2 regions of the Arthrobacter sp. Y3221157 genome follow, and region 1 is predicted to be linked to the other one. Evidence: riboswitches for the same ligand, from Rfam matches in the RefSeq annotation. Region 1 holds a riboswitch; the other holds the start of a gene.
What was found. A riboswitch is a leader RNA that binds a small molecule or an ion and turns the genes downstream of it on or off. The one in region 1 is predicted to bind cyclic di-AMP.
Positions count from the first base shown of each region.

Region 2: it holds a riboswitch for cyclic di-AMP, as region 1 does, so the genes downstream of both, AC5RTT_RS11760 (M23 family metallopeptidase) here and AC5RTT_RS12200 (aggregation-promoting factor C-terminal-like domain-containing protein) in region 1, are expected to answer to the same signal.

Region 1 is NZ_JBNHFD010000043.1:961-6,035, forward strand. Features, by position in the region: gene AC5RTT_RS12185 (SixA phosphatase family protein) at 1-477, opposite strand, end outside; gene AC5RTT_RS12190 (winged helix-turn-helix domain-containing protein) at 541-1,404, opposite strand; gene AC5RTT_RS12195 (hypothetical protein) at 2,127-2,303, opposite strand; cyclic di-AMP (ydaO/yuaA leader) riboswitch at 2,482-2,643, shown strand; gene AC5RTT_RS12200 (aggregation-promoting factor C-terminal-like domain-containing protein) at 2,649-3,383, shown strand; gene AC5RTT_RS12205 (glyoxalase superfamily protein) at 3,446-3,820, opposite strand; gene upp (uracil phosphoribosyltransferase) at 3,866-4,501, opposite strand; gene AC5RTT_RS12215 (phosphatase PAP2 family protein) at 4,514-5,075, opposite strand, start outside.
Region 2 is NZ_JBNHFD010000040.1:2,624-7,698, forward strand. Features, by position in the region: gene AC5RTT_RS11750 (NlpC/P60 family protein) at 153-926, opposite strand; gene AC5RTT_RS11755 (C40 family peptidase) at 1,087-1,770, opposite strand; cyclic di-AMP (ydaO/yuaA leader) riboswitch at 1,841-2,019, opposite strand; gene AC5RTT_RS11760 (M23 family metallopeptidase) at 2,148-2,969, opposite strand; cyclic di-AMP (ydaO/yuaA leader) riboswitch at 2,980-3,199, opposite strand; gene AC5RTT_RS11765 (iron-dependent transcriptional repressor DtxR) at 3,331-4,026, opposite strand; gene serC (phosphoserine transaminase) at 4,310-5,075, shown strand, end outside.

The DNA.
Region 1 (5,075 bases):
CAGTTCCGCCCAGGGCTTTTCCGTCTCCAGTACGGTGAGTGCGCTGGTGGGGAAACGGGTGGCCGCGTCCATATAGGCGTCGTGGTCGGAATCGCGGGAGGCGAGGTGCATGGCCAGGTCCTGCACGCCCGGCAGGTGGGAAATCAGCATAAGCGTTGTCACGGTATCCGGCACGTGGTTGATGACGGAGAGCATGCGGAGGGCGGACGCGGCATACAGGCCGTCCTCCAGCTTCGGCGTGGGTGCCTTGTCCCCCAACTCCGAGCACACCCAGGTGCAGGTCTGGCGCGTGCGCAGGGCGCTGGAACAGAGGATGAAGTCCGGGACGATGTTGTGCTTGAGCAGCCAGCGCCCGGCCAGCGGCGCCTCCCGGTGGCCGCGCTCCTCCAGCGGCCGCTCGTGGTCGGGCACACCGCCGGGCCAGTCCGCCTTGGCATGGCGCATGATCACAAGGCGGCGAAGATGGTGCTCACTCATGCCCCAAGCTTAACGAACAAGCACCCGCCCCAAACGGGCCGGGTGCTGGTTGGAAGACCTGGGTCAGATCGAGTATTCAGGAGCGGCCCAGACCACTACTTCCGGGTGCTCGTAGAAGCGGTAGCCCTGTCCGCGGACGGTGCGTACCGTGTTGGCGAGGCGGCCCAGCTTGGAGCGGAGGCGGCGGATGTGGACGTCGATGGTGCGCTCGTTGGGCACTTCCTCGGCGTTCCGCCACAAGCCTTCGAGCAGTTCGTCGCGGCCCACGGTGCGGGTGCCGTTCTCCACCAGGTAGTTGAGGAGCTCGAACTCCTTGAACGTCAGGTTGAGCGATTCGCCGTCGAGGTGGACTTCGCGGCGGGCAAGATCGATCAGGACACCGGACGGGCGCGGCTCCTGCGGCTGCTGCGGACGGGGCGTCTCGGTGCGCTGGCGGGAGTTCACCGTGGGGTCGCCGAAGGTGGAACGGACGACGTCGAGCGCGGAACCTGGGGTGCCGGCGGGGGCAACGGCAACGGCTGCGTAGCTTTCGGCGCCGGTTACCAGGGACTGGGCGTAGGCGCGGATTTCCTGGGCAAGCTTGGCGATTGAGGTACCGGCAGCCGCAGCGGTTTCCTCGTCGATGCCCATGTACAGGACGAACCCGCGGGCAACATTGTCATTGGCAACCGGGCGCACGGCGTTGGGTCCTGCCACCACGGGCGTGGGTGCGGTTACGGGAGCGGAGTCGGCCGTGGGAACGGCGCGGAGCTGCCCGTAGGAGTTGGGGTTGTAGCCCTGCGGCGCGTAGCCCTGGGCGGGAAAGCTGCTTCCGGAAGACGGCGAAATTGACGGGCGCGGGCCAAATCCGGGGCGGAGGCCGGAAGGCTGGCCCGCCTTGGCGGCGTTACGGACAGAGATGTGGACGTATCCGGATGCAACAGACATGGATTGCTTACCTCAATGTGAATGGCCGCCATCGCGGCTCGAATGCTGGGTTTCCCCGCAATGCGAACTGGGGAGGGGCGCCCGACGCTGGGCTGGGGGGCGAATGCCTAAGAACTTCGAGGGGTGGAGAAGGTCAGGCGTGCATTCGACAACAGCGCATGTCGGCAGCAGCTGATGTGCTGGGCCAATATTCTGCGGCTGCAGGTGCTGTTGAGTTCTTGTTCACATTGGAAGTGTGCAGCGTAACAATGGCAACTTGCAAGTAACAATGGACCGAATCGTCCGCATTGTGAGACGAAATGCTCTATTGTGGCGCAGATCACGATTCTGGCGGGAGCCAAAGAATAACATTCGTTATCCGATTTGCCCCCACGAAAAGGGCTGTTGGCAGAATATTCTTCGCGAAAGGCAGCACCGCGGAGTTTTTTATTCAAGTGAGTGCGAATTGCCAAAATCGCCCCCTACTGCCGGGGCGCGTGTCCAGCGGCGCGCGGAGCAAGGGAAGAAATTTTCCCGCAAGCCCGGCGTTTATCGGCCCAGCGGCCCAGGATCACCTCCGCTCCCTGCACCTGGCCTACGCGTCTGGGCCGAATTCGTCCCGGCTGCGAGCGCCGCATGCAACCAGCCGACTGGACTGTGACCACTGGATGCGATGCTCCCAAATTCGACGGCTCGAACTGCCGGGTAGGGTCCGCCCGTCCACACCGGAGGTCCCGGCGCTGTTACTCATCGCAATGGACGCCGCCTAGGACCGCGCCGTGGGCCAGGCAGCGGACGTCGAGGATTACGTCACCAAGCCCTTCAGCACGGAAGTCGTCCCGCTCCGGTTCGGAGGGAACCAGCGGAATGGGCTTGTCCAAAGTGAAATGAATAGGCCCGGCCGACGAAGGGATGGTCACGGTCGCATCACAGTCGGGCCAGACGCACGGCCCTCGACCTGCCCTTGTGCGCCGATTGGCACAAGTCGACGCGCCGTCATCGTGATGTCCGTTACCTAAATGTGACTTAAGCGCTGAACTCCTGTAGCGTCGATTGGGTACGGGTCCCGTTCGGGCCGTATATCCGGATGACGCCAAGCTCTGCCACTTCCCGGATTCCGATTGATCGAAGGCAGAGGCGGGGGACCCACCGTCCCGGGCACTGATTTGCCCTTGGGGTTAAGCCAGCACGTGATATTTCCGTGTGGCCGGATGCCCTCATCCGAACCCGACAGCTAACTCCGCAGGTGTGAGAGGCGATTCATCATGTTTACATTCCCGGCTAAACCGCGCCCGAAACAGGGTTCCGACAGCGATTCCCAGCGTCATGAAGGCAAGAAGTTCACCCTCGGCAAGCGTGCCGCGGTCCTCGCAACGTCCGGTGCCCTGCTGGTAGGCCTCGGCGCCGCTGGCCAGGCGACGAATGCTTTTATTCCCGCGGCGTCCACCACAAGCACCACGGCGGCGGACTCCGATGCGCAGATGAGCATCGAAAAGAGCGAGATCCGGTCCAACCCGGCCGAGTCTCCCGCCCCCGCCGAAATCAACGTTGTTCCCCAGGCCGCCGAGCCTGCCCCCGCACCCGCGCCGGAGCCCGTCCCCGCGGCTGAGCCTGCTCCGGCACCCGAGCCCGCACCCGCACCGGAGCCCGCTCCGGCACCTGCACCCGAGCCGGCTCCCGTCGTCGCGGTCAATGACCCGGCAGGCGCGCAGGCCTACGCCGCCGGCCAGCTTGGTTCCTACGGCTGGGCCCAGGACCAGATGCAGTGCCTGGTGACGCTCTGGACCAAGGAATCCGACTGGACCACCACGGCCACCAACCCCAGCAGCGGTGCCTACGGCATCGTCCAGTCCCTGCCCGCCGAGAAGATGGCGAGCGCCGGTGCGGACTACCTGACCAACTACCGCACCCAGATCAACTGGGGCCTGAACTACATCAAGGAGCGCTACCAGTCCCCCTGTGGCGCGCTGAACTTCCACTACGCCAACAACTGGTACTAAGCCCCTGCTGAATTTCCCCGGCCCTTCCGCTGTCCGTGCGTGAGGGCCGGGGAATTTTGGGCTTAAGAATCGCGCCCCGGGATGTACTGCACTGCCCATCTGTTGCCGTCCGGATCGGCGAAGTAGACGAAGTGGCCCCAGTCCTGCACGTCCACGTCACTGACGTCCACGCCGTTCTCCTTAAGGTGGCGGTGCGCGGCTTCGATGTCGTTGACCACCAGCTGGAGGTTGGAACCGGTCCCCGGAGGGGCGTCCGTAAGTCCTTCACCAATGCAGATGGAGCAGGCCGAGCCCGGCGGAGTCAGCTGGACGAAGCGGATGGAGTCGGTGGGCCGCTGGTCGAAATCGGCGTTGAAGCCAACCTTGTTGACGTAAAAATCCTTGGCACGGTCCACATCGGACACAGGGACGAACACGAGTTCAAGTTTCCAGTCCATGGGCACAGGCTACGGCTGAGCCCATGGTCTTGGAAGGCTTGAACCTCAGCCGGCGATGCCGTACAGGCGGTCGCCCGCGTCCCCGAGCCCGGGAACAATGTAGGACTTGTCGTTCAACTTCTCGTCGATGGATGCCAGGACAATCGTCACGTTGGCGTCCGCGAGTTCCTCTTCCAGCTTGGCGAGGCCCTCGGGTGCGGCCAGCAGGCAGATGCAGGTGACGTCCGAGGCGCCGCGCTTGAACAGGAACTTGATGGCCTCGCGCAGGGTTCCGCCGGTGGCGAGCATCGGGTCCAGGACGAAGATCTGGCGGTCGGTGAGGTCTTCGGGAAGCCGCTCGGCGTAGGTGATGATGTCCAGGGTTTCTTCATCCCGGGCCATGCCGAGGAATCCCACTTCTGCGGTGGGGACGAGCTTGGTCATGCCCTCGAGCATGCCCAGGCCGGCGCGCAGGATGGGTACCACCAGCGGGGTGGGCTTGGTGAATGCGGTTCCCACGGTGCTGCTGACGGGCGTTTCGATGGTGACGGGTTCGGTGCGGACTTCGCGGGTCGCCTCGTAGGCGAGGAGGGTCACCAGCTCTTCGGTCAACTGCCGGAACACCGGGGACGGGGTGTTTTTGTCCCTCAGGACGGTGAGCTTATGGGCGACGAGCGGGTGGTCCACAACGAGAGTTCGCATGCGTCAAAACTATCACCCGGCGTTATCCTTCCCGTGCCCGCCGGGGCCGTCGTGATGCAGGGCATCAACCACCACATCCCGCACCACTGGATGCTCAAAATCGGGTGCCGGGCCCACGTGCTCCCTGCGCCTGATCAGGTGGAACAGCCGGTGGGCAAGGATCACCATCAACACCCAGGCGAGGCCCAGCAGCCATCCGGCCATCACGTCAGTCAGCCAGTGGTGCCCCAGGAACACCCGGCTCAACCCCATCGCGATGATGAAGATCACGCCCGCTGTGATGGCCGTGATCCGGACCCACAGCTTGTAGAACTGCAGGCAGATTATATACAGCAGCACGCCGATCACCACGGTGGTGTTCAGCGTGTGGCCGCTGGGGAAAGACGGCGTGCTTTCGTAGGGTGGCACGGCCTCCGTATGGTCCGGACGGGTCCGGCCCACCAGCCGCTTGCCGACGGTGGTAGCCGTGGTGGACACCGCAGCCGCACCCCCCACCAGGATCAGGGGCCGCCAGGATCGGCTCAGGAACGTTAGCCAGGCCGTGAGGATGCTCGCGAGGATGGGCATCCCGGTC
Region 2 (5,075 bases), on a different contig from region 1:
TCCGTCAGCTGGCAGGCATCTCCTGGAGCCCTCCGCACGGACCGGCCGCAGGCCCCGCCTGCTTCCCTTAAAAGGGAAAGGACCCCTGCTTTGTGGGCAGAGGTCCTTTCTCCATCCCCGGCCGTCGAGGGCGCCGGCCGGGGACGCGGGGTCTAGTTGACGCGGATGAAAACCGGGCCGGAGCCAACGTTGGCGCTGAAGACAACCGTCTGGTTGCCGTTGTAGCCGCCGTGGACCGCCTGGCCGTTGCCTGCGTAGACAGCAATGTGCGCCATGCCGGCGCCGCCGTCAGCGTAGTAGATCAGGTCGCCGGGCTGGGCTTCGGCAGCGCTCACCGTGCGGCCCAGTGACAGGTAGCCTGCAGGCCAATCGTGGAAGTTGATGCCAACGGCCGCCAGGGAGTTGGTCACCAGCATGGTGCAGTCCTGCATGACACCCAGCTGGGCGTAGGCGGCGGACAGGATGGCTGCACCCTTGCCGCTGGCGGAAGCCGGAGCGGCAGGAGCAGACGCAGCAGAAACCTTGGCGGTGACCTTCGGAGCGGGAGCGGTCTGGGCAACCGGGGCAGGGGCCGCCGGCGCGGCTTCCTCTACCTCAACCTCGGGCTCTTCCACGACCACGGGCGCCGGCGTGGTGGTGACGGCAGGCTTCTCGTAGGTGATGGCGATGGTGGAAGCAGCGGAGATGGGAGCTTCGATGGCCGATTCAACTTCCAGGGCGGACGCCGGAGCGGAGTCACGCTGGATGTTGGCGTCGGCAGCGTTGGCGGCGACGCCGCTGGTCAGCACCAGGCCGGAGGCGGCAGCGATCACGGCGGCCTGGCGACCTACGCCGCCGGCGTTGTCGCCCACAGCCTTGGCAATGACGGCGATCGAGCTGGTTTTGGTGACCTCGGCACGGTGCCGTGCGGTAGCACGAGTAGTCATCAGTTCTCTCTTTCGATTACCTCGGGGCCTGTGGGCAACCCGAGAGTTTTGGACGCGCCGGCATCTTGGGGGTACGTCGGCGCGCCCCGAACGGGGATGGTGGTTTAGCGAAAAAGTGCGGGCAAAGAAATAGTTCCCGGGGCCGAAGCCCCAAGAACTATTAGCCTGCGAGGGTGTAGAAGGAGGAGGTGCCGGTGGCGGCGACGGAGTGCAGCAGAGTGCCCTGGGAGGGGTTGAGTGCGCTGATCATCATGCCGTTGCCGACGTAGATGCCGACGTGCGCGCCGCCGTTCTGCATCACCAGGTCACCCGGCTGGGGGGTGGAGGTGGGGGTCATGGCGGTCCATGCGTTCACGCGGGGGATGCTGATGCCGGCCTGGGCGTAAACCCACTGGGTAAAGCCCGAGCAGTCCCAACCGGAGGTGGGGCTGGTGCCACCCCAGACGTAGGGGCTGCCAATGCCGGTGTAGGCAATGGCGGCGAGGCCGGTGGTGGCCGCAGAAGCGGCAGTCGCAACAACCTTTTCTGCCGCGGTTGACGCGGTTGACTCGGCGGAGGTGGCGGTCTCGTCCTCGTCGTCGGAGGTTGACAGCACGGTCACGCGTTCAACAACGGGGGCGGCGACGGTGGTGACCACCGGGCGCTCGAAGGAAACGGTGGCGGTAGGTGCTGCGGTGACTGCAAGTGCTGTCTGCGCGGAACCGGACTCGGTGGAAGCGGAGACACCGGCGGTGGTGTCCGCGGTGGCCGGCAGTCCCATGGCAAGGACAAGGCCGGAAGCGGCTGCAACAACAGCAGCCTGGCGACCAACTGTCCCGGCGTTGGCACTAACAGCCTTGGACACGGCGTCCAAAGGGTTGGTACGGACCGGTTGCGCACGGTGGCGCGCAGAATTATGGCGTGAAGACACGAAGGTAGCCTCTCCCAATGCCTGCGAGGTGAGCTGTCGGATTCGGATGGGAGTCACCCGGCCGCGGCGCTTCAAGGAAGCTTTGCGACTTAACCCCAAGGCCTTCCGTGAAGAAGGCCAAAATTGGTTCCCCCGCCCCTGCCAGACGATGAAATGCGAACGGACCTTGAGCGGTGGCAGAGTTAGGCAATCCGCACAAGAGCGTCAACTTCGGAAAAGTTGACGCGAGTTAGACGGTACAGGAGTTTTGACTGAATGTCACATTCAGGTCACGGCTGGTCACGGCAATTCGAGAGTCAGCAATCATTTGACTAGAGCCAGCCCGTCGGATCCACTACTTCGCCGTTGACCTGCACCTCAAAGTGCAGGTGGCATCCGGTGGAGGCTCCGGTGGTTCCGCTCAGTGCCACAACCTCGCCGCGCGAGACAGTCTGGCCCTCAGTCACATTGAAGGACGAGAGGTGGTTGTACGTGGTCTCCAGGCCGTTTCCGTGGTCGATCACCACACGGTTTCCGCCGCCGAACTGGTGCCAGCCGACGAACGTCACGGTGCCGGTGGCGGCCGCGAGAACCGAGGTCCCGCACTGGGCAACGTAGTCCTGCCCGCGGTGGAAGTCGCCGGATCCGCCCGTGATGGGGCTGACGCGGTAACCGAAGGGCGAGGCTGTGGTCAGCGACGCCAGCGGGGCGCCCAGGCTTCCGGTGGATGCGGCGCGGGAAACGGCGCCGGCGGACTGAGCGCTCAGGAGCTGCTTGAGCTTGCCGTCCGGATCCGCCTGGGTCACTACGGCCGAGCGGCTGAAGTCGATCTGCGCTCCGGCTTCGGCGGAGATAGCGGGCTGCGGGGTGACAGCGGTGGCCGCAACAGGCGCAAGGCCAGCCCCGTCGGTGGCCATGACCGGGCTGGTCGCCGGAACAGTCACGGTGAGCACCAAACCGGTGGCAGCCAGTGCCATGCCGGCTTTCTGGCCGATGCCGCTCGCCGAGGCGAACTCGGTGATCTGCCGGAACGGACCCCGACGGCGCCGCGCATCACGGTGGAGATCGCGGGGGCGCTCCGTGTGGATGACTTCGGCGACGCGCGGCGCCGAAGCGGGGCCAGCGGCGCGGCGGCGCCCCCTGGAGGTCTGCATGGACAAGAAGGATTCCTCTCTGGAAAGCCTGCGAAGTTAGCTGTCGGATTCGGGTCAGAGAGTTCAAAGACCCGGTCCGCCGTAAGCAAGCTTCGGCACAGAGATATCCGCTGAGGGATTCCTTCACTGGAAGAGGCTTGCTGCTGACGGACTTCACCCCAAGGCAGTCCCCCGCTGCCGCTTGTGGTTCCCCCGCCTCTGCCAGTTAGTGACTCGTGCTCCCGATCCGCTGGCAGAGCTCGGCTCCGGATCAGGTAACGCTTTTGTATCAACGCTTGGTTCAACTATAGGGGCTTAAGGCCGTAGGTAACAATTCCGTTATCTCGGAGTTACCGGCCTCACACCGGGCGGTTCGGCCTTCCTAGCGAACGTGAACGAACACGTGTGCGGCAACCTCCGGCGGAAGTTCCAGAGCGCCTTCAATGCCGGGCACGCGGACCGAGATGTAGTCGCCCACACGTTCAAGGGTTACCGCCGCGCCTGGGCGGATGCCTCCCTCATCGAGCTGGGACAGCAGTTCAGGCTCCACCTGAATGGGCTCTGCCAGCCGGCTGACCGTGACCTCCGACGCAGGCCCGTAGGACTTCATGGCTTCCAGGAGGCTCGTTACCGTATCAGCGGAGGCAAGAGCGGGCTGGCCACCAAGTGCGGCAAGGCCCGGGATCGGATTGCCGTACGGCGATTCGGTGGGATGGTCCAGCAACTCGTAGATGCGCCGCTCCACCCGCTCGCTCATCACGTGCTCCCAGCGGCAGGCTTCGTCGTGCACATAGGCCCAGTCCAGCCCGATCACGTCGGCCAGGAGCCGCTCGGCCAGGCGATGCTTGCGCATGACCTCGGTGGCGCGCTTGCGGCCGACTTCGGTGAGCTCCAGATGCCGGTCGCCGGAGACCACAACCAGGCCGTCGCGCTCCATCCTGCCGATGGTCTGGGACACCGTGGGACCCGAGTGGCGCAGGCGTTCCGCGATACGGGCCCGCAGGGCAACGATGTTCTCTTCTTCCAGTTCCAGAATGGTCCGAAGGTACATCTCCGTAGTGTCGATCAGATCCGTCATCCAGCTCAGCTCCTCGAGCGCAGTACCTTGCGTTGTCCCACCGTATCGCTGTTCACCGCGACGTAGTCCGTTGGCTAGCTTAGCCTATTTTGACTTAGTCCGAATAGTTGGAAGCCGCCCGGCAACCCGTCTCAGTGGCTGGACTATGACGGTCCCGGTTCCCGCCGAATCAGCTGTTCAGGCAGAATGGGAAAGGCCTTCGATGCAGTCATTGCCGATTGCGCGCCAGCGACCATCCACCCGTCCGGACCTAAGCCGCGTCCACGCCGAAATTGGAGCCCCCGTGAGCGAACCAAGCATCACTATTCCTGCCGATCTCCTCCCCAAGGACGGGCGGTTCGGCGCCGGACCTTCAAAAGTCCGCCAGGAGCAGATTGATGCGCTGTCCGCCGCATCGAAGAACGTCCTGGGCACCTCGCACCGGCAGGCTCCGGTCAAGAACCTCGTCGGTTCAGTCCGCGAGGGCCTCAGCCAGTTCTTCCGCGCCCCGGAAGGATATGAAGTTGTCCTGGGCGTGGGCGGTTCCACGGCGTTCTGGGATGTTGCCAGCTTCGGCCTGGTGGAGCAGAAGGCCCAGCATCTGTCCTTCGGTGAGTTCGGTTCCAAGTTCGCGGCCGCCACCAACAAGGCACCGTTCCTGGACGCCTCCTCCATCATCAAGTCCGAGCCCGGCACCCGGCCGGTGGCGCAGGCAGAGGCCGGCGTGGACGTCTATGCTTGGCCGCAGAACGAGACCTCCACGGGCGTGTCCGCACCGGTCAAGCGGGTGGCAGGCGCGGATGAGGATGCACTGGTGCTGGTGGATGCCACCTCTGCAGCCGGCGGCCTGGACGTCGATGTGGCTGAGAGCGACGTCTACTACTTTGCCCCGCAGAAGAACTTCGCCTCCGACGGCGGACTGTGGCTTGGCTTGTTCTCCCCTGCTGCGCTGGAACGCGCCGCACGGGTCAAGGCAAGCGGCCGCTGGATTCCCGATTTCCTGGACCTGCAGACCGCCATTGACAACTCACGCCTCAACCAGACGTACAACACCCCGTCCCTGTCCACCC